2 regions of the Streptomyces anthophorae genome follow, and region 1 is predicted to be linked to the other one. Evidence: riboswitches for the same ligand, from Rfam matches in the RefSeq annotation. Region 1 holds a riboswitch; the other holds the start of a gene.
What was found. A riboswitch is a leader RNA that binds a small molecule or an ion and turns the genes downstream of it on or off. The one in region 1 is predicted to bind S-adenosylmethionine.

Region 1 (14,122 bases):
GCAGGCCGAGATCGACCAGCTCGCGGCGTACGTCGCCTCGCTGGGTGCCGGTCCGGTCGCGCCGACCGACAAGGACTACAGCGCCAACGGCGCGGACATCGCCAAGGGTGGCGAGCTGTTCCGTACCAACTGCGCCCAGTGCCACAACTTCACCGGTGAGGGTGGCGCGCTGACACACGGCAAGTTCGCGCCGAGCCTCGAGGGTGTGGCCCCGAAGCACATCTACGAGGCCATGCAGACCGGCCCGCAGAACATGCCGTCGTTCCCGGACACGACGATGACCAAGCAGAACAAGAAGGACATCATCGCGTACCTCGACGCGGTCAACGGTGACAAGACCGAGAGCCCCGGTGGACTCAAGCTGGGCGGGCTCGGCCCGGTCAGTGAGGGTCTGTTCGCCTGGATCTTCGGTCTTGGCGGTCTGATCGCCGTCGCCATCTGGGTTGCCGCTCGGACCGCAAAGGCCAAGAAGTCATGAGTAGCCAAGACATTCCAGAAGAGAACCTGCCCACTGCGCAGGAAGCCGAGGAGCACGGCTCGGTCGCCGTGAAGGACGAGCCCTTCACCGACCCGGGTCTGCCGCCCCACGAGCACCGGATCCAGGACATCGACGAGCGGGCCGCCAAGCGGTCCGAGCGCGTCGTCGCCTTCCTGTTCATGGTGTCGATGCTGGCCACCGTCGGCTTCATCGCCTCGTACGTCACCATCGACGTCGATACGAGCGTCTACATCTTCCCGCTGGGTCACATCAGCGCGCTGAACTTCGCGCTGGGCATGACCCTCGGTGTGGCGCTCTTCTGCATCGGCGCGGGCGCGGTCCACTGGGCCCGCACCCTGATGTCCGACGAAGAGGTCATCCAGGAGCGCCACCCGATCGAGGCGGAGCCCGAGGTCAAGGCGAAGGTCCTCCAGGACTTCGCCGACGGTGCCCGCGAGTCGCAGTTCGGCCGGCGCAAGCTGATCCGCAACACCCTGTTCGGCGCTCTCGCGCTGGTGCCCCTCTCCGGTGTGGTCCTGCTTCGCGACCTCGGGCCGCTGCCCGAGAAGAAGCTGCGCACCACGTCGTGGAAGAAGGGCCTGACCCTCGTCAACATGAACACGAACGAGCCGCTGCTGCCTTCGGACATCGCGGTCGGCTCGCTCACCTTCGCCAAGCCCGAGGGCCTGGAGGAGCACGACGAGGACTTCCAGACGAACATCGCCAAGGACGCCCTGATGCTCGTCCGGATCCAGCCGGAGAACATCAAGGACAAGCAGGAACTCGAGTGGTCCCACGAGGGCATCGTGGCCTACTCGAAGATCTGCACCCACGTCGGTTGTCCGATCTCGCTGTACGAGCAGCAGACGCACCACGCTCTGTGCCCGTGCCACCAGTCCACCTTCGACCTCTCCGACGGCGCCCGGGTGATCTTCGGTCCTGCCGGTCACGCGCTGCCGCAGCTGCGCATCGGCGTCAACGAAGAGGGTCACCTCGAGGCGCTGAGCGAATTCGCTGAGCCCGTCGGTCCTGCCTTCTGGGAGCGCGGATGAGTACTACGACCACGAACGACGCGCCTGCGCGCGAGAAGGCACCGGCCGGCGAGCGCGTAGCCGACTGGGCCGACGGACGTCTGGGGATCTACTCCCTGGCCAAGTCCAACATGCGCAAGATCTTTCCGGACCACTGGTCCTTCATGCTCGGCGAGATCTGCATGTACAGCTTCATCATCATCATCCTCACGGGTGTGTATCTGACGCTGTTCTTCCACCCGTCGATGAACGAGGTCACCTACGACGGCAGCTACGTCCCGCTCCAGGGGCAGCTGATGTCGGAGGCCTTCAACTCGACCATGCACATCTCCTTCGATGTGCGCGGTGGCCTGCTGATCCGTCAGATCCACCACTGGGCCGCGCTGATCTTCCTCGCGGGCATGTTCGTGCACATGATGCGCGTGTTCTTCACGGGTGCGTTCCGCAAGCCGCGTGAGGTCAACTGGGTCTTCGGCTTCCTGCTGTTCGTCCTGGGCATGTTCACCGGCTTCACCGGCTACTCGCTCCCGGACGACCTGCTCTCCGGCACCGGTGTCCGCTTCATGGAGGGCGCGATCCTGTCCGTGCCGATCGTCGGCACGTACATGTCGTTCTTCCTCTTCGGCGGCGAGTTCCCCGGCGGCGACTTCGTCGCGCGGTTCTACTCGATCCACATCCTGCTGTTGCCGGGCATCATGCTCGGCCTGATGGCGGCGCACCTGATCCTGGTCTTCTACCACAAGCACACGCAGTTCGCGGGTGCCGGAAAGACCAACAAGAACGTCGTGGGCATGCCGCTGCTCCCGGTCTACATGGCCAAGGCGGGCGGCTTCTTCTTCCTGGTCTTCGGTGTCATCGCGGTGGTCGCCGCGATCGCCACGATCAACCCGATCTGGGCCATCGGTCCCTACCGTCCCGACCAGGTGTCCACGGGCGCCCAGCCGGACTGGTACATGGGCTTCTCCGAGGGCCTGATCCGAGTGATGCCGGGCTGGGAGATCGACTTCTGGGGTCACACGCTCGTCCTGGGCGTGGCCATCCCGCTGGTCGTGATCTTCCCGCTGGTCCTGGTCGCGATCGCGGTCTACCCGTTCATCGAGGCCTGGGTCACCGGCGACAAGCGCGAGCACCACATCCTGGACCGCCCGCGCAACGCTCCGACGCGTACGGCCTTCGGTGTCGCGTGGATCACCTGGTACCTGGTGCTGCTCATCGGTGGCGGCAACGACCTCTGGGCCACGCACTTCCACCTGTCGATCAATGCGATCACCTGGTTCGTCCGGATCGCGTTCTTCGTCGGCCCGGTCATCGCCTTCATCGTCACCAAGCGGATCTGCCTCGGCCTCCAGCGCCGCGACAAGGACAAGGTGCTGCACGGACGCGAGTCCGGCATCATCAAGCGCCTGCCGCACGGTGAGTTCATCGAGGTGCACGAGCCGCTCGACCAGGAGGCCCTGCACACGCTCACGGCGCACGAGCAGTACGCGCCGGTCGAGATCGGCCCGACGGTCGACGAGAACGGTGTCGAGCGCAAGGTCACGCGGCTCCAGAAGCTGCGCGGCAAGCTCTCGCGCGGTTACTACGGGGAGAACAACCAGATCCCGAAGCCGACCGCCGAGGAGTACAAGGAGATCACCAGCGGCCACGGCCACCACTGATCTCTGATCCGTCGCTGTAAGCCACAGCGGGAGCCCTCGTCCATTGCCTGGACGGGGGCTCTTTGCGGTCCCGGGACCTGGATAGGGTGGGGCCGCAGCACCTTTCACCCACAGAAGCACACAGGAGCGGCCATGAGCGCTTTGAACCCCGCTGGAGGCGACACCGCGGCGGGCCGTTCCTGGCCCGCCGTCCTGAACGGCCTCCTCGAAGGCCGTGACCAGAGCGCCGACGACACCGCGTGGGCGATGGACCGGATCATGCGGGGCGAGGCGACCGACGCGCAGATCGCCGGGTTCGCGGTGGCGCTGCGCGCCAAGGGCGAGACCGTGCAGGAGATCTCCGGTCTCGTACGCGGCATGTACGAGCACGCCAACGTGATCGAGGTGCCCGGCGAGACCGTCGACATCGTGGGCACCGGCGGCGACGGCGCCAAGACGGTCAACATCTCCACGATGTCCGCGATCGTCGTCGCGGGCACCGGCGCCAAGGTCGTCAAGCACGGCAACCGCGCCGCCTCCTCCGCCTCGGGCTCCTCCGACGTACTGGAGAAGCTGGGCGTCAACCTCGACCTGTCGCCGAAGCGGGTGCCCGAGGTCGCCGAGGAAGCCGGCATCACGTTCTGCTTCGCCATCAAGTTCCACCCCGCGCTGCGCTACGCGGGCGCCGCGCGCGGGCAGCTCGGCATCCGCACGGTGTTCAACCTGCTGGGCCCGCTGACCAACCCGGCCAAGGTGAAGGCGCAGGCCGTCGGTGTCGCCGACGCCCGGATGGCGCCGATCGTGGCCGGGGTCTTCGCCGAGCGCGGCAACTCGTCCCTGGTGTTCCGCGGCGACGACGGGCTCGACGAGCTGACCACCACCGGGACCTCGCGCGTATGGGTGGTGCGGGACGGCGCCGTGCGCGAGGAGTCCTTCGACCCGCGCGACGTCGGCATCGGCATCGTGCCCATCGAGGCGCTGCGCGGCGGCGACCCCTCGTACAACGCGGAGGTCGCCCGGCGTCTCCTCGACGGCGAGCAGGGGCCCGTGCGCGACGCGGTGCTGCTGAACGCGGCGGCGGCCCTTGTGGCCGTGCGGCCCGGCGAGGGCACGCTCGTCGAGCAGATCAGGGCCGGCATGGACCGGGCCGCCGAGTCGATCGACTCGGGAGCGGCGAAGGCCGCCCTTGAGCGGTGGGTGGCGGCCAGCAACAGGTAGGCGCGTACGAGATGTGACGCAGGGCGCAGTCCGGATCCTGGACTGCGCCCTTGCTGTTTCTGAGACGTGTGGCAAGATGCTCTTCAAGGTCATGAGTGACAGCGCTGTGTTTATTCACTGCAGAAGGCCCCAGCCCGCTGTCCGGCAACCCTCCGTCCGTGGCGGGGTGCCCTGGGTGAAGACCAGGCCGTGCGCAGCAAGGCGCGTGGCAAGCGCGGACCCCTCGCAACCCTGGGGTCCTGGTCCTCAAGGGAGCAGTCTCGTGAGCAAGCGAATGCGATAGGGCGTTCCGGCCCCGCCTCCGCGTACCCGTTTCATCTTTTTTCCATGCCGTCGAGCACTGTCGTCCAGAGCTCCGGCATGGTCAATTCGCTTACCGCGCCAGGGAGTTCACCCATGTCTGTTTCCGTCGACGCCGCCGCCTGTACCGAGACCATCGCCCCGCTCCCCGTCCTCGGCCGGGACGTCACCGTGCCGCTCGTCACCGGTGGCGAGGTCAGCTACGCCGCCCTCGACTACGCGGCCAGCGCACCGGCCCTCCAGCGGGTGTGGGACGACGTCGCCGCCTACGCGCCGTACTACGGCAGCGTGCACCGCGGCGCCGGGTACCTCTCGCAGCTGTCCACCGACCTGTTCGAGAACTCCCGGGTCGCCGTCGCCGAGTTCCTTGACTGCCGCGAGGACGACCAGGTCGTCTTCACCCGCTCCACCACCGACTCGCTGAACCTGCTCGCCGCCGCGCTGCCCGCCGACTGCCAGGTGTTCGTCTACGAGACCGAGCACCACGCCTCGCTGCTGCCCTGGCGGGACGCGCGGGTCACGTACCTCAACGCGCCGCGTACGCCCGGCGAGGCCGTCGACACCCTGGAGCGCGCCCTCGCCGAGCGCGCCACCCCGTCGGGAAGCGGCGCCCCCGCCCTCGTCTGTGTCACCGGCGCCTCCAACGTCACCGGTGAACTCTGGCCGGTGCGCGAGCTCGCGGCGGCCGCTCACGCGCACGGTGCCCGCATCGTGCTCGACGCCGCGCAGCTCGCGCCCCATCACCCCGTCTCCGTCCAGGACCTGGACGTCGACTGGGTCGCCTTCTCCGGGCACAAGCTGTACGCCCCGTTCGGCTCGGGCGTGCTCGCGGGCCGCTCCGACTGGCTGACGGCCGCGGAGCCGTACCTCGCCGGTGGCGGCGCCTCCAAGAAGGTCGCGCGGCGCGTCGACGGCGGCGTCGACGTCGAGTGGCAGACCACCGCGGCCCGCCACGAGGCCGGTTCCCCGAACGTCATCGGCGTGTACTCCATCGCCTCCGCCTGCAAGGCGCTCACCGAGGCCGGGTTCGACAACCTCGTGGCCCGCGAGCAGTACCTGATCCAGAAGGTCCAGGACGGGCTCGCGGAGGTGCCCGAGGTGAAGGTGCTCTCCCTGTTCGGGGACGACGCCCCGCGCGTGGGCGTGCTCTCCTTCGTCGTCGACGGGTGGAACTCCTCGCACTTCGCCGCCGCGCTCTCCGCCGAGTACGGCATCGGGGTCCGCGACGGCCTGTTCTGCGCCCACCCGCTGGTGCGCACGCTGCTCGGCTCCGACCCGCAGCAGCAGGGCGAGTGCGGCGCCCCGGAGGCCGCGCTGGGCGAGAAGTCGCTCAACGCCATCCGCGTCAGCTTCGGAGCCGGGACGCCCGACGAGCACGTGGAGCGGTTCGTGTCCGCCGTGAAGGAGCTGGTGCGGGACGGCGCCCGCTGGAACTACCGCACCGAGGACGGGCGCTGCGTGCCGGACACCACCAACGCCTGAGGCAGCCGGGAGCCGAGGACGATCATCCGCAGGGCGCGCTCGGTGGCGTCGGTGAGGAACTCGCCGCCCCTGCCCAGCGCCTCCGCGAGCGTCACGGGCGCGGGCAGGATCGAGCTGTAGGCGTCGACGCCGGTGGCCGTCACCGTGTGCGCGCCGTCGCCGATGGTGCCCGCGAGGGCGAGCACCGGGCGGCCGGACCGCTTGGCGCGGCGGGCCACTTCGGCGGGGACCTTGCCGCGCGGCGTCTGGTGGTCGAGGGCGCCCTCGGCGGTGACGACGAGGTCGGCGCGGGCCAGGCGGGCGTCCAGGTCGAGGTGGTCGAGGAGGACGTCGAAGCGGGGGAGGAGCCGGGCGCCGAGCGCGGCGAGGCCCGCGCCGAGCCCGCCGGACGCGCCGGTGCCGGGGCCGGTGAAGAGGTCGTCCCGTACCTTCAGATCACGCGTCAGGACGTGTGCCCAGTGTTCGAGGCCGGCCGCCAGCTGCTCGACCTGTGTGGGCGTCGCGCCCTTCTGCGGGCCGAACACGCGGGCGACGCCGCGCTCCCCGCACAGCACGTTGAACGGATTGCACGCCACCCGGATCTCGGTGTCCTTCAGGCGTGGATCGAGGCCGCTCGGGTCGATGCGCCGCAGACGCGCCAACTCCCGGCCCCCGAGTGGGAGTTGCAGGCCGTCCGCGTCGAGCAGCCGGGCGCCGAGGGCCTGAAGGGCACCCGCGCCGCCGTCCGAGGTGCCGGAGTCGCCGCAGCCCACGAGGATGCGGCGGGCGCCCGCGTCGAGGGCCGCGCGGATCAGCTCGCCCACGCCGTACGTCGTCGTGGCGCCCGGGTCGCGCAGCTCGCGCGGGACGAGGGAGAGCCCGGCCACGGCCGCCATCTCGACGACCGCGGTGCCGTCGGGGAGCAGCGCGAAGTGCGTGCCGACGCGCTGGCCGACCGGGCCCGTGGCGGGCAGCGCGACCAGGCGCCCGCCGGCCTCGGCCGCCAGCGCGCGGGCCGTGCCCTCGCCGCCGTCCACGAGGGGGATGAGGTCGATCTCGGCGCCCGGGACGACGCGGCGTACGCCCGCGGCGATGGCCTCGGCGGCGGCACCCGCGGACAGGGACTCCTTGAAGCCGCTGGGGGCGATGGCGAAATGGGTCAACACGTCGGACTCCAGGGAGGGTTCAGCGGACGGGGACGCCGAGCAGCGGCCACAGGGCGAGCGCGCACAGCAGGACGACGGCCGCGGTGAGCGGGGCCAGGACGGCGGAAAGGCGCAGCAGGTCGCGCGGGGTGTAGGTGGGTACGCCGGGTATCGCGGCGAACAGCGTCACCGGCTTCGCGGACGCGGGCAGCGTGTGGCAGAAGCCCGCGGCGGCGGTGGAGGCGAGGGCGGCGGCGACCGGGTTGACGCCCGCGCCGACGGCCGCCGCCACGACCAGCGGCACGAGCACGGAGGAGCGGGCCGAGCGGGACTGGAGGATCAGGTGGGCGGCCGTGCTCACCGCGATCACCACGGCGAGGAACAGCCACGGTGGTACGTCCAGGGGGACCCCGCCCACCAGCCACTTCGCGGCGCCGGACTCGGCGAGTGCGACGCCCATCGCCATCGTCGCCGCCATGAACAGGAGCAGCGACCAGGGGACCGTCCCGAGCGCGTCCTTCAGGCGTACGGTGCCGAGCGCGGGGGATGCCGCGACCACGGCGCCGATCAGCGCGACGACGGCGGGCGGTACTTGGTGCAGCGGCTCACTGCACCACAGGGCGACGACCGTGGCGAGCAGCAGCGCGCAGCGGGTCTCGGCCGGCTCCCAGGGCCCCGTGACCGGCCGCTCGCTGTGCTCCTGGAGCTCGTCGAGCGTGATCCGCACCGGGCCCTCGCGGTCCGCGCGCCGCGTCGTCGTCAACAGGACGGCCTCGGCCGCGAGGTGGGAGGAGACGACGGCGAGCGGAAGGCCGAGCAGCAGCCACTGCGTGAAGCCGATCCGTTCGCCCGTCGCCTCCCACAGCACGGACACCGTGATGAGGTGCGCGCCCGCGCCGATCAGCGTCGCGACGGCGGAGAGCAGGATGACCGTCGGGAAGAGAAGGGCCAGCATCACGACCAGGCGGCGCCGGTCGGCCAGCACCTTCGCGAGGGCCAGGAACACGGGCAGCGCGAGCGCCGCGCGGCCCGAGGTCGCCGGTACCGCGAAGGCGGTGACGACGAGCGCCGCCGTCGTCAGATGCGTCAACTGCCGTACCCCGCGCGCCCCGCTGACCAGGAACGCCGCGGCCCGCCCCGCGAGCCCGCTGCGGGCGACGGCGGCGGCGAGCACGAAAGCGCAGATCAGTAGCCACACCGTCGCGTCGCCCAGCGTGCTGAACAGCGTCTCGCTGCTGATCACGCCCGTCGCGGTGAGCGCGAGGCCCGCGCCGAGCGCGATGTACGTGTCGTCGATCGACGTGCCGATCCACGCACAGGTCGCGAGGGCGAACACGGCGAGCGTGAGGCGGGCCTCGCCGGTCAGGCCGGGGAAGTTGCCGGGGACCACGAGCAGCGCGCAGATGCTGAGGGCGATGCACAGGGTCGCGGCGTGGCGAAGGTTCAGGGTCACGCCGTTCAGCGTGGTGCGGCGCGGTGAGCCTCCAATGAGCGACACATGAAGGGAAGTTCACCCAAGTCAAGCCCGCCTTTGGACGAGAGCCCGCGGGGTCCGGGGCAGAGCCCCGCGACCGCAACCCTCACTCCCGCAACCGGTACCCCACCCCCCGAACCGTCTCCACATGCCGCGCCCCCAGCTTCTTGCGGAGCGCCCGCACGTACACGTCCACGATGTTCGACCCCGGATCGAAGTCGTACCCCCACACGTGGGACAGGATCTGCTCACGGGACAGGACCTGGCCGGGATGGCGCAGAAACAGCTCAAGCAGCACGAACTCACGCGCCGTGAGGTCCACCGTCCGCCCCTCGGCGCGCGCCCGCCGCGTCCGCAGGTCGAGCGTGAGATCCCCGCTCCCCAGCATCGTCACCTCAGGAGTGCCGGAGGCAGTCCGCAGTCGCAGCCGGACCCGCGCGAGGAGCTCCTCGAAGCGGAACGGCTTGGTCATCCAGTCGTCGGCGCCGCCCTCCAGGCCCGCCACGGTGTCCCGCACCGAGTCCCGCGCGGTCAGCACGATGACGGGTGTCGTCACACGGGCCTCGCGCAACTGCCGCAGCACCGTGAAGCCGTCCCGTCCCGGCAGCCCGATGTCCAGGACGATCAGGTCGAAGCCGCCGGTCAGGGCGTAGTCGTGGGCGGAGTCGCCGTCCCCGACGACGGTCGTCGTGAAGCCGCCGGCGCGCAGTCCCTTCTCCACGAAGGAGGCGATGCGCTCCTCGTCCTCCACGATCAGGATGCGGTTCATCGAGGCTCGGTCCTCCGGTTGAGTACGAGGGTGAAGGTGGCGCCACCACTGTCCGTACGGCTCAATTCGGCACGCCCACCGTGGCCTTCCGCGATGGCCCGGACGATCGCGAGGCCGAGCCCGGCGCCCGTGCCGCGCGAGCCGCGGCGCGCGGTGCCCCGCCGGAACCGCTCGAAGATCACCGCGGCGTCCTGCTCGGTGACACCGGGCCCGGCATCGGCGACGTACAGCTCGACGCGCTCGCGCTCGGCCCGGTCGCGCACGACCCGCGAGCCGATCCCGATGCGCTGACCGGGCACCGTGTGCTGCACCGCGTTCTGCGCGAGCTGGACCATCGCCTGCGTGATCCGCTGCGGGTCGAGTTCGGCCTCGGTGTCGGCGACCTCGGCCAGCTTCCAGTCCCGCTCGCCGAGCGCTCGCGCCTTGACGAAGACGTCGGCGGTCAGCTCGGCGAGCTGCACCGGTTCGGGCGTCACGAAGTCCGGGCGCTCCGCCTTCGCGAGGAGCAGCAGGTCCTCGACGATGCGGCTCATCCGGTCCAGTTCCTCCATCACGATCCGCACCGTCTCCTCGCGCTCGCGCGGCTCTTCGCCCATCAGCTCCAGATGGCCGCGGACGATGGTGATGGGCGTACGCAGCTCGTGCCCGGCGTCGTCGACGAACTCGCGCTGCGCGGCGAACGCCCGCTCCAGGCGGTCGAGCATCCCGTTGAACGTCTCGGCGAGCGCCGCGATGTCGTCCCTGCCCTGCACCGGGATGCGCCGGGTGAGGTCCTGCTCGGTGAGTTGCGCGGCCGTCGTGCGCACGAGGCGTACAGGCCGGAGTATCCGGCCCGCGACCGCCCAGCCGATGCCGGTCGTCATCAGGAGCGCCACCCCGGAGATCGCGAGCAGCATGTGGAAGACGCCCTCCGCCTTGGCCTGCTCGCGCTCCGGGTGGAAGGCCACGACGAAGGCCGCCGCGGGCCGCCCCGCGTCCGCCCCGATCTCCACCTTCGACCAGCGGATGACGCCGTCGGCCCGGTGCAGGGTGCCGCTGGCGTCCGGGGAGCCGAAGACGGCGCGCAGGTCCGCCGGGTCCCGGGCGAGCGCGTGGTCGACGTCGGGGGCCCGCGACTGCTCCTTCTTGGCGGGCGTGCGGTCGGCGCCGCGGTCGATCAGGCCGAGCAGCTCCTCGTCGGGGTCGGCGTACTGCCGCTCCAGGTGCAGCTTGAGCAGCGGGTCCGGGTCGGTGAACCGCTTGCCGCTGCGCGGGTCGACGCCCTTGCGCACGAAGTTGGCGAACTCGCCGGTCTCCTGCGCGAGCAGCCGGTCGACGCGGTGGTCCACGTCGCGCAGCAGCACCGAGCGGGTGGTGGTGGCGACCGCGGTCAGCGCCGCCGTCATGACGACGAGCAGCCACAGCAGGATGCGGACGCGGGCGGAGATCCAGCGGTGCGCGGGCTCAGCCGTCGTCGCCGGGCCCGTCGTCGTCGGACGCGCCGCCGCGGTCGTCGTTTCCGTCGTCGTCCGAGTCGTCTGAGCTGTCATCGGCTGAGGGCTTCTCGCTCACCGGTGGCGGGGACACTGTCTCGTCACTGGGCGTCGGGCGCGGCGAGGGCGAGCCGCTCTCCAGCTGCACCTTCGGCGGCGACTTCGGGGGGTCCGGGCTGTCGGTCAGGGCGTAGCTGGTCGCCGCGATGCCGAGGGGGATCGCGACGACCGCGGCGAGGGCCGCCATGCGGTGGGAGAAGGCCATGGCAGCCACGTTCGGTGGCCAACCCGGTCGTCATCATGAGCCCCGGATGAAGAAACCTTCATACGGAGCCTTCAAGCGGGGCCGGGCCCCTGCGGGTGCTACGCGTCGAGGCCGATCGCGAACGCCGCCTCCAGGTCGTGCTGCGAGTACGTACGGAACGCGACGTGCGTGTCCGTGCCCTCGACGCCCTGGATCTTGCTGATCTTGCCGGGGATGACGTCCGCCAGGTCGTCGTGGCGGGCGACCCGGACCATGGCGATCAGGTCGTAGGTACCGGTGACGGAGAAGACCTCGCTCACGTTGTCCAGGGCCGCGATCGACTCGGCGATCTCGGGGATCCGGTCCACGCTGGTCTTGATGAGCACGATCGCGGTGATCACGGCTGGCTGTCTCCCTCGGTGGCCGTGGCTGGTTTCGCCTCAACCTTAGCCCGCTCCCTGTAGCGCGCCCACGCCCACAGGAACCCGGCCGAGAACCCCACCAGGTGCGCCAGATACGCCACCCCAGGGCCCTGGCTCTGCTGCCCCGCCGCCACCCACTGGAGCGCCACCCAGAACGGCAGCACCACCCAAGCCGGGAAACGCAGCGGCAGAAAGAACAGGAAGGGGAACAGGCTCGTCACGCGCGCTTCGGGGAAGAGGAAGAGGAACGCGCCGAGGACAGCCGAGATCGCCCCCGACGCGCCGACCAGGCTCTGATCGGAATCGGTGTGCGCGAGCGCGTACCCGAGCAGCGCCACATAGCCGCTGACCCCATAGAACAAGGCGTACGAGAGGCGGCCCATGTGTTCCTCGACCATGGCCCCGAACACATAGAGGAAGAGCATGTTGCCCAGCAGGTGCAGCCAGCTGCCGTGCACGAACAAAGCAGTGAGCGGGGTGAGCAGGGCCCGCGCCGAACCGCCGAACAGCTCGTCGGGGACCACGCCCCAGCGCTCGAAGTACGCGCTCTGCGCGGCGAGCAGCCGGTCCCCGGTGCCGTAGCCGGGGTTCAGACCCGAGGCGGGGGACAGCACGAAGACCACGCAGCAGACCGCGATGATGCCGTACGTGACCGGAGCCGGGTGACCTCTGAGGAATGCGGTCAGCCTGTCGATCGCGGAGCGCCCATTGCCGATCATGGACAGAGCATGACGCAAGGCGGGGAGCGGGCGGCGTGCGGCAGGCCGTAGGGTTACGGGCAATAAAGCAAGCACCACGCAACCCGCATGCACCCGGAAGAAGGCACCACCCGATGACGGTTCCCCTGCCGACCGCCACCACCCGCTGGCGCTGCACCCTGTGCGGCAATCTGACGCGTTTCGACGTCACGCGGTCCTCGAAGGTCGTCGAGTACGTCCACCTGGACCTGGCCGGTGAGCCGAAGGTGGAGGAGCGCGAGGTGGTCAGTGAGACCATCGAGTCGGTGCGCTGCCGCTGGTGCAACGCGGTGGATCAGGTGGAACTGGTGGACAGGCCGGGCGCCGACTCCTGAGGAGCGGCTCCACAGCGACATTGGGGTGACTGATGGTGGAGAGCACAGGCGGGGAGGCCGGGGAGGGCGGCGCCGCCGAGGTGCTCGACCGTCCGCTGCCCGAGGGCGTACGGCGGCGCGTCGTGCAGATCGCGTCGGACGGCTTCGGCGGTCTGACGGTAGGTGAACTACCGCCCCAGTTGCGGCAGTATGCCCGCTTCACCCCGACCCGGCGGATGAAGTTCGCCGGAAACGCCATGGCGGCGGCCCTGGAGAGCGACCCGCTGTTCCGGCAGCGGATCGGTGAGCGCCTGCGGGACGCGCAGCCCGAACTGGCGGCCGCCCTGGAGGCGGGGTCCCCGCCGCCCGCGGCCGATCCGCTCGACGTGGCGGCGGCCGCCTATGTGCTGCGGCCCGTCGGCTGGGTGAAGCTCGTCGCCGCCGCGGGCGAGGACGCCGAGCGGGCCGACGCCGAGCGGGCCGACGACGAGACCCGCGCCGAACTGGAGCGGCTGCGCGCCGAGCTGGCCGAGGCCAGGGCCCAGACCAGGGCCGAGACGGAGCGGCTGCGCGCCGAGCTCGACGCGGCCAAGCGCGAGGTCGCCTCCGCGGAGCGCAAGCTGCGGGCCGCGCTCAGCGACGTGAAGCGCGGCGAGGCCGCCGCGCGCAAGGCGCGGGCCGAGACCGACGCGGTGCGCGCCGAGGGGCAGGCCCAGGTGTCCGCCGCGGAGAGCGAGACCCGCCGGCTCAAGTCGCGGCTCGGTGAGGCGGAGTCGGCCCTGGAGTCCTCCCGCCGGGCGGCCCGCGAGGGGCGCAGCATCGAGGACATGCGGGTCCGGCTGCTGCTCGACACGGTCCTGGACGCGGCCCAGGGGCTGCGCAGGGAGCTCGCGCTGCCGCCGGTGTCCGCGCGGCCCGCCGACTCCGTGGACGCGGTCGAGCCGGGCCGGATGACGCCGAAGGACATCGCGGCGCGCGCCCTGCACGAGCACGACCCGGCGATCCTGGACCAGTTGCTCGCGCTGCCGCAGGCCCACCTCGTGGTCGACGGCTACAACGTCACGAAGACCGGGTATCCGACGATGCCCCTGGAGAAGCAGCGGCTGCGCCTGCTCGGCTCGCTCTCGCAGCTCGCGGCGCAGACCGGCGCCGAGGTGACGTGCGTCTTCGACGGGGCCGAACTGGCCGCTCCCGTGCTGCTCGCGCCACCGCGCGGGGTGCGGGTGCTGTTCTCCAAGCCGGGGGTCACGGCGGACGAGCTGATCCGCCAGCTCGTGCGCGCCGAGCCGTCGGGGCGGCCCGTCATCGTCGTGTCGACCGACCGGGAGGTCGCGGACGGCGTCGCGAAGGCGGGTGCGCGTCCCGTCGCCTCCGTCGTGCTCCTCAAACGGCTCTCGCACAGCTGAGCGAGGGGTCGATC
Region 2 (14,122 bases), 2.2 Mb from region 1:
AGGCGCTGCTGATCGGTGCGGTCGCCGTGGTCGCGGCCGTCGTCATCGGCATCGGCGTCGCCATGCTGAGCAACGACTCGGGCGACGACAAGGGCGAGGCCGGCGGCAAGCCGTCCGGCGGCTCGCAGTCGGTGCAGCCGAGCGAGACGGCCTCGAAGTCGCCGTCCGCGAAGCCGGTCGACCTGCCGAAGACCGACGCGAAGACCCTGAAGCTGGCGGGCGGCACGTCCACCGCCTCCGACGTGCCGGGCGCGAAGGCCGACGGCGGGGTGTACGTCGCCGGGTTCAACAAGGTCGGCGCGAGCCTGACCTGGACCGTCAACGACATCCCGAAGGACGGCGCGTACAAGCTGCACGTCGACTACGGGGTGCCCGGCAAGGACTCCGACGCCACGATCGACGTCAACGGCAAGAAGCAGTCCCGGCCGCTGAACATGACGAACTTCGCCGGCGCCAAGGAAGGCGACTGGGAGAAGGGCTGGACGAACACGTGGGCCATCGTCCAGCTCACCAAGGGGACCAACGCGATCACGGTCTCCTGTGAGCAGGGCAACAAGTGCGACGCCAACTTCGACCGCATGTGGCTGACGCAGGGCTGAGTCCTGCTGCCCTGCCGGCGGGCAAACCCCGTGCGGCGGGTAAATCAAGCCCCGCCGGCGATTGAGGCGCGGGGTCCGGGGCAGAGCCCCGGGGCGCTCGCCGGGGGGCCGTGGCCGGGCTTGGGGCTCTGCCCCATACCCCGCTGCTCAATCGCCGCAGGGGCTTGATTGGTCAAGCTGCGCCGACCTGTTCGGCGACCGCCACCCGGCCCACCAGGTCCTCGTACGTCGACGTGTCGAACTCGCCGGCCACCGGGGACACCACCGTCGCCGCGGACAGCGCCACCGCGCGGGCGAGCCGCTGGGGCCACGGCAGATGGTCCGCCTGGCCGGAGAGCAGGCCGGCCACCGCCGAGTCGCCCGCCCCCGTGGGGTTGCCGCGCAGGCGCCCGGGCGCCGGGGCCCGCCACTCGCCGTCCGGGGTGAGGGCGCACAGCCCGTCCGCCCCGAGCGAGGCCACGACCGCGTGCGCACCGCGCCGACGCGTGTCCTTCATGGCCTGCAACGGCTCGTGCTGTCCTGTGAGTTCGGCCAGTTCGTCCGCGTTCGGCTTCACGAGGTCGGGGCGGGCCGCGACGCCGCGCCGCAGCGGTTCGCCGCTGGTGTCGAGGAGGACGGGCACCGAGGCGGCCCGCGCGGCCCGTACGAGCGTCGCGTAGGCGCCGACCGGGACGCCAGGCGGCAGGCTGCCGCACAGCGCCACCGCGGAGGCCGAGCGCAGCAGATCCGCGTACGCCTCCTGGAACGCGGCCCACTCGGCGGGCGTGATCGTCGGACCCGGCTCGTTGAGCTGCGTCGTGTCGCCGCTCGACGCGTCGGCGACGGCGATCGTGCGGCGGGTCGCGCCGGAGACGGGCACCAGGGCGTCCGCGACGCCCGGGGTCTCCAGCAGCTGGTCCTGGAGCGTGCGGCCCGTCGCGCCGCCCACGAATCCCGTCACGGTCACCTCGTGACCGAGCGCGGCCAGCACCCGCGCCACGTTGAGCCCCTTGCCGCCGGGCCGCTCGGTGACCTCGGTGACGCGGTGCGTCGCGTGCGGGCGCAGGGACCGCACCCGGTACGTGATGTCGAGTGCGGTGTTCAGCGTGACCGTGAGGATCACAGGACCCCACCCCCCTTACGTACTTCCAGTAACGGGGCCTGATCATGCCAAAGTCAAGGCGGTTGGCCCAGGCCGCGGACCAACCGCCCGGTACCGGCCGGGAGTTATGGCCGGATCAGCCACTCGCCCTTGCGCAGTACGCCCTTGACCTCGAACTCCGCGTCCAGGACCACGAGGTCGGCGTCCTTGCCGGGCTCCAGCGAGCCCACCTTGTCGTAGAGGCCGAGGAGCCTGGCCGGGTTGGCGGAGATGGCGCTGACGACGTCCTCGACGGGGAGCTTGTCGATCGTCACGGCCCGCTTGAACGCCCGGTCGAGGGTCAGCGTCGAGCCCGCGATGGAGCCGCCCTCCACGAGCCGCGCCACGCTGTCCTTCACCTCGACCTCCAGCGGTCCGAGCATGTAGCGCCCGTCGCCGAATCCGGCCGCGTCCATCGCGTCGGTGATGAACGCGACCTTCTCCGCGCCCTTGTGATGGAACGCCAGCTCCAGGGCGGCCGGGTGCAGATGCGTGCCGTCGTTGATCAGCTCGACGGTGATCCGGTCGTCCTCCAGGAGCGCCGCGATCGGCCCCGGGTCGCGGTGGCCGAGCGGCGGCATCGCGTTGAACAGGTGCGTGGCGACGGTGGCGCCCGCGTCGATGGCCGCCACCGTCTGCTCGTACGTGGCGTCGGTGTGGCCGATCGCGGCGATCACGCCGTGCTCGGCGAGGAGGCGTACGGAGTCGATGCCGCCGGGCAGTTCGGTGGCGAGGGTGACCATCCTCGCCTGGCCGCGGGCGGCGTCGATCAGCTTGCGGACCTCGGCCGGGTCGGGGTCGCGCAGCAGCGTCTCGTCGTGGGCGCCCTTGCGGCACGGGGAGATGAACGGGCCCTCGAAGTGGATGCCCGCGATCTCGCCGTGCTCGGCCAGCTCGGAGAGCAGCCCCGCGCGCTGCACGAGGAAGTCCATGTCGCTGGTGACGAGGGACGGCACGATCGTGGTGGTGCCGTGCTGCTGGTGCGTGCGCACCCCCTTGAGGACCTCGTCGATCGCGCCGGAGGTGAAGGACGCGCCGCCACCGCCGTGGTTGTGCATGTCGACGAAGCCGGGCACCACCCAGTGGCCGCTCAGGTCGACGGTCTCGGCGCCGTTCGGGGAGGATCCGGCGATCCTCGTGCCGTCGACGATGACACGGCCGTCGGTGACGGTCCCGGTGGGCAGCACCACCTTGGCGCCGGTGAGCACCTTTGCTGTGGCCATCAGGCGGTTACCTCCGTGTTGTCGTCGGTGTCGTCGGTGTCGTCGTTTTCGCCGGCGAGCAGGTCCCAGGCCAGCAGTCCCGCGCCCAGGCACCCGGCGCTGTCCCCGAGGACGGCCGGGACGATCGTGGGGAGCGCCTGGAAGGTGACGCGCTCCGCGACGGCCGCGCGCAGGGGTGTGAACAAGGTTTCCCCGGCCTCGGCGAGCCCGCCACCGATGATGAGCGTGCGGGGGTCCAGCAGAGTGAGGGCGAGCACGAGCCCGTCGGCGAGCGCGTCCACCGCGTCCTGCCAGACCCGGGCCGCCTTCGGGTCTCCCGCGTCGACGGCCTTCGCGCAGTCCGCGGCGGTCGCCTTCTCCTCGCCGCTCGCCTCCTGCCAGGCCAGGGTGACCGCGGAGGCGGAGGCGTACCGCTCCAGGCAGCCGCGCTGGCCGCAGCCGCAGGACACGCCGCCGGGGCGTACGACGACGTGGCCGATCTCGCCCGCGGAGCCGTGCGCGCCGGGCTCGATGCGCCCGTCGATGCCGATGGCGCCCGCGATCCCGGTGCCGAGCGGCATGAAGAGGAACCGGTCGGCGTCCTTGCCTGCGCCGAGCCGCCCCTCGCCGAGCCCGCCGGTGCGCACGTCGTGGCCGAGCGCCACGGGGATGCCGCCGAGCCGCTCGCTGAGCAGGGACCGCATGGGGACGTCGCGCCAGCCGAGATTGGCGGCGAAGAGGGCCATGCCGCCCTTCTCGTCCACGACGCCGGGCACCGCGACACCCGCGGCGCGGGCGGGCTCGCCGAGGTGCTTCTCGCCGTACGCGCGCAGTTCGGCGGCGAAGCCGAGGATCGACTCCACGACCGCGTCGGCGCCGCGCTCGCGCTGGGTGGCCCGGCGCGCCTGGTGCAGCAGGTTGCCGTCGGCCCCGACCAGGGCGGCCTTCATCCCGGTGCCGCCCACGTCCAGGGCGATGACATGTTTCACGGGGACAGTCTCGCGCCTCCACCCTTGAGAGGTCTAGTCCAGTCCCCCCTCGTTTCCGGTCCGGCGCCCATGTGGTGTAGACCTTCCAGGTGACCATGGGACAGGCCTGTGGCGTGAAGGGCAAGGGTGGAGTGCGGGCAGTGCGCAAGGGGAGGACGACTCTGACCGTGGCGGCCGCGCTGGGGGTGGTGGCCGCGTCGTCGCTGCTCACCGCCTGCGGGAGCGGCGACTCCGACGACGCCGTCACGCTGCGGCTGGTCGCGGCCGACTACGGCGACTCCAGGGCCAACAGCTCCCAGAAGTACTGGGACGAGGTCGCCGCCGGGTTCGAGAAGGACCACCCGAACATCAAGGTCGACGTCGAGGTGCACAGCTGGGACGTCGTCGACAAGAAGGTCAAGGACATGGTCGCCGCGGGCCACGCGCCCGACATGGCGCAGATCGGCGCGTACGCCGACTACGCCGCGGCGGACAAGCTCTACCCCGTCGACAAGCTGCTCTCCGTGCCGGTGCAGGCCGACTTCGTCGGCCAGATGAGCCAGGCGGGCGAGATCAAGGGCGCGCAGTACGGCATGCCGTTCGCCGCCTCGACGCGCCGCCTCTTCTACAACAAGAAGCTCTTCACCGAGGCCGGCATCACGCCGCCGAAGACCTGGGCCGACCTCGTCTCCGACGCCAAGGCGCTCAAGGCGCAGGGCGTGCGTTACCCCTTCGCGCTGCCGCTCGGCACGGAAGAGGCGCAGGCCGAGACGCTGATCTGGATGCTCAGCAACGGCGGCGGCTACACCGACAACGTCGGCTCCTACGCCCTCGACGACAAGAAGAACATCGAGGCGCTGTCCTGGCTCAAGAACAGCCTGGTCACCAAGGGCCTCACCGGCCCGACCGCCCCCGGCGAGCTCAACCGCACGCCCGCCTTCCAGGCCTTCGCCAAGGGCCAGGTCGGCATGTTGTCCGGCCACCCCACGCTGATGAACATGGCGAAGGCGAAGGGCGTCGACTACGGCGACGTGGCGATCCCCGGCCCGGACGGCACGCCCAGGTCCACCATGGGCGTCACCGACTGGATGATGGCGTTCAAGCAGGGCGGTCACCCCAAGGAGACCGGGGCGTTCCTCGACTACGCCTACAACAAGAAGAACGTCCTCGACTTCTCCCGCAAGTACACCGTCGCGCCGGTCACGGTCTCCGCGTCGAACGCGATGACGTCCTCGGCCAAGGACAAGGCGCTGCGGCCGTTCATCGACGAGCTCGCGGGCGCCACGTACTACCCGGCCAACAAGACGTCCTGGCCCGAGGTCAGCGCCGCGATCAAGAAGCAGATAGGCTCCACCGTCACGCCGCAGGGCAGCGCGGCGGGCACCCTCGGCGCGATCCAGAACGACGCGGCGGCCGCGGAATCCGCGGAGTAGCGTGGCCGGTATGGAGCCCCTCGGTGACCGCGAGCGCGCGGTGCTCACGTTCGAGGGCCGTGGGTGGCCCTCGCCGGGTGCCAAGGAGCGCGCGATCCGCGAGGAACTCGACCTCGCGCCGGTCCGCTACTTCCAGCTGCTGAACGCGCTCCTGGACGACCCCCGGGCCCTCGAATTCGCCCCGGTGACGGTGAATCGCCTGCGGCGCGTCCGGGAGGCGCGGCGCGCGGAACGGTGACGATCAAGCCTCGACGGGGCTGGGCTTGGGGCTCTGCCCCATACCCCGCTGCTCAATCGCCGCAGGGGCTTGATATTTCAACCCCCGCCGGGCTTGATCTTTCAATCCCCGCCGGCGATTGATCTTTCAAGCCCCGCCGGCGATTGAGGCGCGGGGTCCGGGGCGGAGCCCCGGGAGCGCAACCCCGGCTATCGTCAATGGCATGGTCAGCCATGAGTACGCCCCCCGGACGACCGCAGGACGCGAGGGCCTGGACGCCCTCCTGGCCCACCCCCGGAGGGGAGTCGTCGCCATCGACTTCGACGGCACCCTCGCCCCCATCGTCCCCGACCCCGACCAGGCCCGCGCCCACCCGGCCGCCGTCCCGGCCCTCGCCGCGCTGGCCCCCAAGGTCGCCTCCGTCGCGGTCATCACCGGCCGCCCGGCCTCCGTGGCCGTCCGCCACGGCGGCTTCGCCGGTGTCCCCGGCCTGGAGCACCTCGTCGTCCTCGGGCACTACGGTGCCGAACGCTGGGACGCCGTCACCGGCACGGTCACCGCCCCCGCCCCGCACCCGGGCGTGGCCACCGTCCGGGCCGAACTCCCGGGCGTGCTCGGCGAGTTGGACCTGTGGCACGACACGTACATCGAGGAGAAGGGCCGCGCCGTCGCGGTCCACACGCGCCGCGCCCGCGACCCGCAGGCCGCCTTCGAGGCGCTGCGCGAACCCCTGTCGGAGCTCGCCGCCCGGCACGGCCTGATCGTGGAACCCGGCCGCCTGGTCCTGGAGCTGCGCCCGCCCGGCGTCGACAAGGGCGTCGCGCTCGCCGAGTACGTACGGGAGGTGGGCGCGGAGTCCGTCCTCTACGCGGGCGACGACCTCGGCGACCTCCCGGCCTTCGCGGCGGTGGAGAAGCTGCGCTCCGACGGCGTGCCGGGCCTGCTGATCGCGGCGGACACGGTCGTGCCCGAACTCGCCGACAGGGCCGACCTGTTGGTGGAGGGCCCCGCCGAACTGGCCGCGTTCCTGTCAGTCCTGGCGCAGCGCCTCTAGCTGGTCGAGGAACCACGGACCCGGCGGCAGCGCCGTCGCCGCCGCCGCGAGCCGCTTCGTGCGCTCCGCCCGCTCGTCCGTCGGCATGGCGAGCGCCTCCGCGAGGGCCCGCGCGGTCCCGCTCACGTCGTAGGGGTTCACGGTCAGCGCGTCCTCGGCCAGCTCCTCGTACGCCCCCGCCTCCCGCGAGAGCACCAGCGCGCACCCGTCGTCGGAGACGACCGGCACCTCCTTGGCGACCAGGTTCATACCGTCCCGGATCGGGTTCACCAGGGCCACGTCGGCGATCCGGTACGCGGCGAGGGAGCGCGCGAAGTCGTCCTTCACGTGGAGCACGACCGGTGTCCAGCCCTCCGTGCCGAAGCGGGAGTTGATGGCATCGGCGACCCGTGACACCTCGTCCGTGTAGTCCCGGTACACCGCCAGGTCCTGCCGCGACGGGTAGGCGAACGCGACGTGCACGACCCGCTCCCGCCACTCGGGCCGTTCCTCGAGGAGCAGCTCGTAGGCCTGGAGCCCCCGCACGATGTTCTTCGACAGCTCGGTGCGGTCCACCCGCACGATCACCTTGCGGTCCTCGCCGATCTGCCCGCGCAGCGCCGCGAGCCGCTCCTCCACGTCGTCGCGGTGCGCCCGCTCGCGCAGGAAGTCCGCGTCCGCGCCGAGCCCGTGCACCCCGATCCGGGTCCCGGACGTGCCGCCGACGAGATGCGTACAGCAGTCGGTGAAGGCGTCCGCCCAGCGCCGGGTCAGAAACGCACAGCGGTCGGCGCCGAGCATGCCCGTCAGCACCTGCTCGGCGATGTCGTCGGGCAGCATCCGGAAGTAGTCGACGGGCGCCCAGGGCGTGTGCGAGAAGTGGCCGATGCGCAGGTCCCCGCGCAGCTCCCGCAGCATGCCCGGCACCAGCGTCAGGTGGTAGTCCTGCACGACCACCGTCGCGCCGGGCGCCGCTTCCTCGGCGAGCGCCTCGGCGAAGGCCCGGTTGTACGCCTCGTAGGACGCCCACTGGCGGCGGAACTCGGGGCCGAAGGCCGGCTCCAGAGGCGTCTGGTACAGCATGTGGTGCACGAACCACAGCACCGAGTTCGCGATCCCGTTGTACGCGTCCGTGTGCACCCCGGCGTCGATGTCCAGCATCCGTACGCCGGGCTCGGTGACCCCGCGGCGGACCGCCTCCCGGTCGCCCTCGCTCAGCGCCGAGCACACCCACAGCTTGTCCTCGACGACGCTGAGCGCCGACACCAGACCGCCCCCGCCGCGCTTGGCCCCGATGCCTCCCGTGTCGTCGAGGACGTACGAGACCGGGCCGCGGTTGGACGCGACGAGAACCTCAGCAGCACCATGCGTCGTGGAACTCATACGGGCACGCTAGCCCGGCCCGGAAACGTTCAAACGTAAGGCCGGGCCCCGTCGGGGGCCCGGCCGTATACGAGAGTCGCGCTCGGGTCAGTTCTTGCGGGCGCGGACCGCGGCGAGGATCAGCGCGCCGAGCCCGCACAGCGCGACGGCGAGCCCGCCGTACAGCGGCAGATGCGAGTCGGCTCCGGTCTCGGCCATCTCGCCGGAGCTCGGCGGGTTCGGCGGGGTGGGCCGGGCTTGCGGGCTCTGGCTGCTCGCCGACGGGGTCGGGGTCGGCTCGGGCGTCTGCTCACCCGGCCGCTTCGTCGGGGTCGGCGTCGGTGTGGGGGTGGGCGTCGGGCTGGTCGGCGAGGGCGCCGGCTCCTCCCGCTCGATGACGGGCGCGATGCCGCACCGCGCGTCCGTGGAGCCCTGCTCGCAGTTGGTGCGCGGGGTGTCGGCGGTGACGCTGTTCGTGAGCTTGCCGTCGCCGCTCACCGGGTCGTTGACCTTCACCGAGTACGTGACGGTCGCGGTCTCGCCCGCGGGGATGTCACCGGTGAAGTTGATCTTCGGCTCGGTGTAGGAGACGTCCCCGATGCTCGCCTTCGCGTCGCCGTTGTACGTCGCGTCGTCGAGGTTCTCGGTGAGGTCGTCGGTGAACTTGGCGTTGGGGTACGGCAGCCGGCTGACGTTCTTCGCCTTCACCGTGTACGTGACCGTGTCGCCGGGCTCGACCTTCGCCGGGCTCGCCGTCTTGGAGATCTCCAGGTCGGGCACCGGGACGGACAGGGCGAGCGCCGAGGGGACGTAGGTGTCGCCCTTGGTGGAGAAGTCCAGCGTCGTGGAGGTCGAGCCGACCGGGATCGGCTCGTCCCCGGCGGCCCGCGTGGAGCCGCTGCCCGTGACGTCGAACTCCTTCGCGTCGATGCTCAGGTTGTTGACCATCTTCGGGTCGAGGGCGCCGTCGTCCTCGGAGATGAAGAAGTTGTTGGTGTTGCCGGTGTGCGACTCGGGGATGTTCTGGCCGCCGACGGCGAACTTGTCGCCCGGGGTGTTCCAGTCGCCCTCGTACGCGGTGACGCTCGCGTGCGGGGTGCCGGAGGTCCGGTAGAAGCCGTCGACGGTGACCCGGGTGGCCGGGGAGGTGGAGCGCTGGAGGACGTGGCCGCCGTAGATGTACACGTTGCGGCGGTCCGGGGCGTAGGTCTCGTTCGGGGCGTCGTACTTGTAGACGACGGTCATCGACCAGCCGCCCACGCAGCCCTTGCCGGTCGGCGCCCAGATGTCGCCGACCGAGACCGGGACCGGGGTGCCCGTGCCGGTGACCCCGCTGAAGAGGTCCGTCACGTCGGCCTCGCCCGTGTAGTAGTGCGGGCCGCTGGTGGAGGCGGGGTCCTGGACCAGGTTCTCGGGGGAGACCTTCGTCGGGGCCGTGCCGTTCACGCCGACCGCGGGGGCCGTGTCCAGCGGTTCGCCGGGCGAGGGGTCCACATCGGCGCCGGAGATGTCGCAGCGCTTCAGCTGGGCCCCGCTCGGCCCCTTGTACGTGCCGTCGTTGCCGCCGTAGAAGAGGCGGGCGTGGGCCACCTTGGCCCCGGGCGGGATGGTGACCCGGCCGGTGCTGGAGCCGTAGCCGTCCGTCGTGCCCGCGGTGTTGATCCGCTGCATGACGAAGGTGTTGTTGTTGTCCCTGCCCTCGCCGTTCGCGGCGACGGCGCAGCGCGCGGCCATGGTGGCGTCGTCCGTCGGGCAGCCCATGACCGTGTTGCCGATGGTCTTGAAGTCGCCGTAGATCGATTCGTCGTAGCGCTTCGCGAAGGGGGAGACCACATCCGCGGACGCGGGGCTCGGTGCCAGTCCCGCCATGCAGGCGGCGAGGGCGGCTGCGACGGCACAGGCCGCCTTGCCCTGAAGATGTCTAAGCAACATAAAGGGCAATTTAGGCAAAAGATACGATTATTCCGCGCTTATGCCACGCGACGCTCCGCGTACTCACCGATTTCGATCATCGGGGGACGCTCCTCCGTGTCGACCGGGTGCACGCGCGGCTCGAAACCGTCGTCGCCGCGCTCGAACTGCGTGAGCACCGGCCTGACGAGGTGCCCGCGCGCGAGGCGCAGCTGGGCGGTGCGGTAGATCGCCGCCGCCATCCGGCCGAGGGCCTGCCCGTCCTGGTGCCGGTGCTTGCGCACGCCGACGTCGACCTGGGCGAGCGCGTCGAGGCCCACGGTGTGCAGCGCGTCCACGAGCAGGCCGAGCTCCACGCCGTACCCGACAGGGAACGGCAGCCGTTCGAGCAGCGAGCGCCGGGCCGCGTACTCGCCGCCCAACGGCTGGACGAATCCGGCCAGTTGGGGCCAGTGCAGATTGAGGATGGGCCGCGCCATCAGCTCGGTCACCCGGCCGCCCTGACCGGCCGCCCCGTCCAGCGGGCGGTCGTACATCGCCTTCACGAAGTCCACGCCCGGCTCGGTGAGCAGCGGGCCGACGATCCCGGAGACGAAGTCCGCGGAGAACTCCTTCAGATCGGCGTCGACGAAGCACACGATGTCACCGGAAGTGACGAACAGGGAGCGCCACAGCACCTCGCCCTTGCCGGCCCTGACCGGAACCCGCGGCAGGATCGTGTCCCGGTGCTCCACGCGCGCCCCGGCCGCCGCGGCGACCTCCGAGGTGCGGTCGGTGGAGCCGGAGTCGATCACGACGAGCTCGTCGACGAGCGGTACCGCGTCCGTCATCAGCGTCCGCCGGATCTCGGAGACGATCTCGCCGACCGTCCCCTCCTCGTTCAGCGCGGGCAGGACGACGCTCACGGTCTGCCCCGACGCGTGCTTGGCGGCGAGCGACCGGTGCAGGGGGTGATCCGTCACGGCCCAGGAGCGCCTGCTCAGCCAGCGCTCGACCTCTTCCAGCACGGTCTGGGTTCCTTCCCTCAGGATCGACATGTGATCCATCTCGCGGTTCGGACGACTATCTCAAGGGTCCGGGCCTTCGGTTACAGTCTTGAACAAGGCCGGTGACCATCGCATGTCGGGGGTCGCCTGCCGTACACAACTGAATCCACACAATCGAATACCGCTCATCCAGAGGGGCAGAGGGATACGGCCCGTTGAAGCCCCGGCAACCCTCCAGCCGGTCTCGTCCGCACATCGCAGTGCGCCCGCGAGGCTCCCGGCTAGTGAAGGTGCCAAATCCGTCTCGCGGCGAGATGCGTCGCGAGGAAGATGAGGAGAAAGGGCCTCGCCTCTCATGGCTGTACAGACTGTCGCCACCGAAACGACCGCGAAGACCGTTGATCTCGGTCCGGCTTCCGGCCTCTCCTGTCGCGAGTGCGGCGCCGTCGTCCCGCTCGGCCCCGTCTTCGCCTGCGCCGAGTGTTTCGGACCGCTCGAAGTCGCATACGACCTGCCGGTGGGCGACCCCGAGGCGCTCCGCAAGCAGATCGAGGCAGGACCCGCCAACATCTGGCGTTACGCTCCGTTGCTGCCCGTCCCGGCCGATGTCGCCGAGAAGCCGAACCTGAACCCCGGCTGGACCAAGCTCGTCAAGGCCGACAACCTCGCCCGTGAACTCGGCGTCGCCGAGGGCAAGTTGTTCGTCAAGGACGACTCCGGCAACCCGACGCACTCCTTCAAGGACCGCGTCGTCGCGCAGGCCATCGAGGCCGCCCGCGCCTTCGGCTTCACCACGCTCTCCTGCTCCTCCACCGGCAACCTGGCCGGCGCCGTCGGCGCCGCGGCCGCCCGCGCCGGCTTCCGCTCCTGCGTGTTCATCCCGCACGACCTGGAGCAGGGCAAGGTCGTCATGGCCGGTGTCTACGGCGGTGACCTCGTCGCCATCGAGGGCAACTACGACGACGTGAACCGCTTCTGCTCCGAGCTCATCGGCGACCCGCTGGGCGAGGGCTGGGGCTTCGTGAACGTCAACCTGCGCCCGTACTACGGCGAGGGTTCCAAGACGCTCGCGTACGAGATCTGCGAGCAGCTCGGCTGGCAGCTCCCGGACCAGCTGGTCATCCCGATCGCGTCCGGCTCCCAGTTCACGAAGATCGACAAGGGCCTGAAGGAGCTGATCAAGCTCGGCCTCGTCGAGGACAAGCCCTACAAGCTCTTCGGCGCCCAGGCCGAGGGCTGCTCCCCGGTCTCCGTCGCCTACAAGGGCGGCCACGACGTGGTGCGCCCGCAGAAGCCGACGACCATCGCCAAGTCCCTCGCCATCGGCAACCCGGCCGACGGCCCGTACGTCCTCGACATCGCGCGCCGCACCGGCGGCGCCGTGGAGGACGTGAACGACGAGCAGGTCGTCGACGCGATCAAGCTGCTCGCGCGTACGGAGGGCATCTTCGCGGAGACGGCCGGCGGTGTGACCCTGGGCGTCACGCAGAAGCTCATCGAGGCGGGCCAGATCGACCCGTCGCTCACCACGGTGGTCCTGAACACGGGTGACGGGCTCAAGACGCTCGACGCGGTTGCCGAGTCCTCTCAGGCCACCGCCACCATCCGGCCGAGCCTGGACGCGTTCCGTGAGGCCGGCCTCGCCGCCGACCTCTGAGTCCGACCGACACTTGTAGCAACAGGAGTTACCGCCATGAGCGTCAACGTTCGTATCCCCACCATCCTGCGCACCTACACGGGCGGGCAGTCCGAGGTCGCCGCCGAGGGCGCCACCCTCGCCGACGTCATCGCCGACCTCGAGAAGAACCACACCGGCATCGCCGCCCGCGTCCTCGACGACCAGGGCAAGCTGCGCCGCTTCGTGAACGTCTACGTGAACGACGACGACGTCCGCTTCGAGCAGGGCCTGGAGACGGCGACGCCGGACGGCGCCGGGGTCTCGATCATTCCCGCCGTCGCCGGAGGCTGACCATCAAGCACGGCGTCGGCCGCTGATCTTTTGCGGGTCTACGCAGAGTTATCCGAATTGCCCCCTCCGCGAGAGAAACGGAGGGGGCAATTCTGCATGGTTGAGCGCGGTACAGTTGGGGAAGCTGCTGCGTTTCCCCGCACGGTGCATGACGGGCGCATATGAGTTCTCGCCCGCGACCCGACAAGAAGTAGCCAAAGTGTCCAGCCCTTTCGGGCCTTTTATGGCATTTACGCGGCCCGGCTTGCCCCGGGATCCGGTGAGTTGGCCCGGTTTCCCCGATCTGGCGTGCCCAGAATTCTCGTCCGATTGACCTGTTGCAGACGGCAGTTGGGCAGATACATTCAGCCGCGGTCGACGCGTTCCGGCGCACACCCCCATATCCCATGGGGCGTGAGGTCTGACCCGGGTCCGCGAAGTGCGGTCCTGCGCAAGGGCCAGTAATAGGGGAGTTAGGCATGGCTCAGGGCACCGTCAAGTGGTTCAACGCGGAGAAGGGGTACGGCTTCATCGCGGTCGACGGTGGTGCGGATGTTTTCGTCCACTACAGCGCGATTCAGATGGACGGCTACCGCACCCTCGAGGAGGGGCAGCGGGTCGAGTTCGAGATCTCGCAGGGCCAGAAGGGGCCGCAGGCCGACATGGTCCGCGTGGCCGCCGGCTGAACGCGCGCGTCAGACTGCAAGCTTGTACGTCGCACGTCATGGAGGGCTCGTCTCCCGGGTAACCGGGGGCGGGCCCTTCGTGCTGCACGCGCCCGCATCGGATCTGTGGTAGCCGCTTGCACTCGCATGGGTCGAGTGCTAATCATTGGGCTTAGCACTCTCCGAGTGAGAGTGACAAAACTTGGATCGGGTCGGTGAGGTCCGCAGGCCGGGTGGGGCAAGGAACCACAAGGCGCGCAGGCCGTCCGTCGCGGGCACCAGCACGGTCCTTTTGCGTTAGCCACCCCGTCCGGGAGGACCACTTCACATGGCCAAGATCATCGCGTTCGACGAGGAGGCACGGCGCGGCCTCGAGCGCGGCATGAACCAGCTCGCCGACGCCGTCAAGGTGACCCTGGGCCCCAAGGGTCGCAACGTCGTCCTCGAGAAGAAGTGGGGCGCCCCCACGATCACCAACGATGGTGTGTCCATCGCCAAGGAGATCGAGCTCGAGGACCCGTACGAGAAGATCGGCGCCGAGCTGGTCAAGGAGGTCGCGAAGAAGACGGACGACGTCGCCGGTGACGGCACGACGACCGCGACCGTCCTGGCCCAGGCGCTCGTTCGCGAAGGCCTTCGCAACGTAGCCGCCGGCGCCAACCCGATGGCCCTCAAGCG

Region 2: another riboswitch for S-adenosylmethionine. It lies ahead of thrC (threonine synthase); the one in region 1 lies ahead of ACNYS0_RS29050 (aminotransferase class V-fold PLP-dependent enzyme).

What each region holds. Positions count from the first base shown of each region.
Region 1 covers NZ_JBLWQQ010000001.1:6,403,807-6,417,928, forward strand. The annotation lists gene qcrC (cytochrome bc1 complex diheme cytochrome c subunit) at 1-478, shown strand, start outside; gene qcrA (cytochrome bc1 complex Rieske iron-sulfur subunit) at 475-1,530, shown strand; gene qcrB (cytochrome bc1 complex cytochrome b subunit) at 1,527-3,167, shown strand; gene trpD (anthranilate phosphoribosyltransferase) at 3,300-4,364, shown strand; SAM riboswitch class IV at 4,452-4,585, shown strand; gene ACNYS0_RS29050 (aminotransferase class V-fold PLP-dependent enzyme) at 4,761-6,146, shown strand; gene ACNYS0_RS29055 (glycerate kinase family protein) at 6,098-7,291, opposite strand; gene ACNYS0_RS29060 (SLC13 family permease) at 7,311-8,723, opposite strand; gene ACNYS0_RS29065 (response regulator transcription factor) at 8,851-9,513, opposite strand; gene ACNYS0_RS29070 (sensor histidine kinase) at 9,510-11,042, opposite strand; gene ACNYS0_RS29075 (small secreted hydrophilic protein) at 10,957-11,250, opposite strand; gene ACNYS0_RS29080 (Lrp/AsnC family transcriptional regulator) at 11,349-11,630, opposite strand; gene ACNYS0_RS29085 (rhomboid family intramembrane serine protease) at 11,627-12,370, opposite strand; gene ACNYS0_RS29090 (hypothetical protein) at 12,484-12,723, shown strand; gene ACNYS0_RS29095 (NYN domain-containing protein) at 12,756-14,108, shown strand.
Region 2 covers NZ_JBLWQQ010000001.1:4,184,087-4,198,208, reverse strand. The annotation lists gene ACNYS0_RS18820 (carbohydrate-binding protein) at 1-599, shown strand, start outside; gene ACNYS0_RS18815 (1-phosphofructokinase family hexose kinase) at 772-1,701, opposite strand; gene nagA (N-acetylglucosamine-6-phosphate deacetylase) at 1,806-2,942, opposite strand; gene ACNYS0_RS18805 (ROK family protein) at 2,942-3,910, opposite strand; gene ACNYS0_RS18800 (ABC transporter substrate-binding protein) at 4,051-5,322, shown strand; gene ACNYS0_RS18795 (DUF3263 domain-containing protein) at 5,333-5,560, shown strand; gene otsB (trehalose-phosphatase) at 5,763-6,593, shown strand; gene ACNYS0_RS18785 (alpha,alpha-trehalose-phosphate synthase (UDP-forming)) at 6,570-7,955, opposite strand; gene ACNYS0_RS18780 (DUF7927 domain-containing protein) at 8,043-9,866, opposite strand; gene ACNYS0_RS18775 (glucosyl-3-phosphoglycerate synthase) at 9,905-10,852, opposite strand; SAM riboswitch class I at 11,014-11,168, shown strand; gene thrC (threonine synthase) at 11,187-12,488, shown strand; gene ACNYS0_RS18765 (ubiquitin-like small modifier protein 1) at 12,525-12,800, shown strand; gene ACNYS0_RS18760 (cold-shock protein) at 13,259-13,465, shown strand; gene groL (chaperonin GroEL) at 13,773-14,122, shown strand, end outside.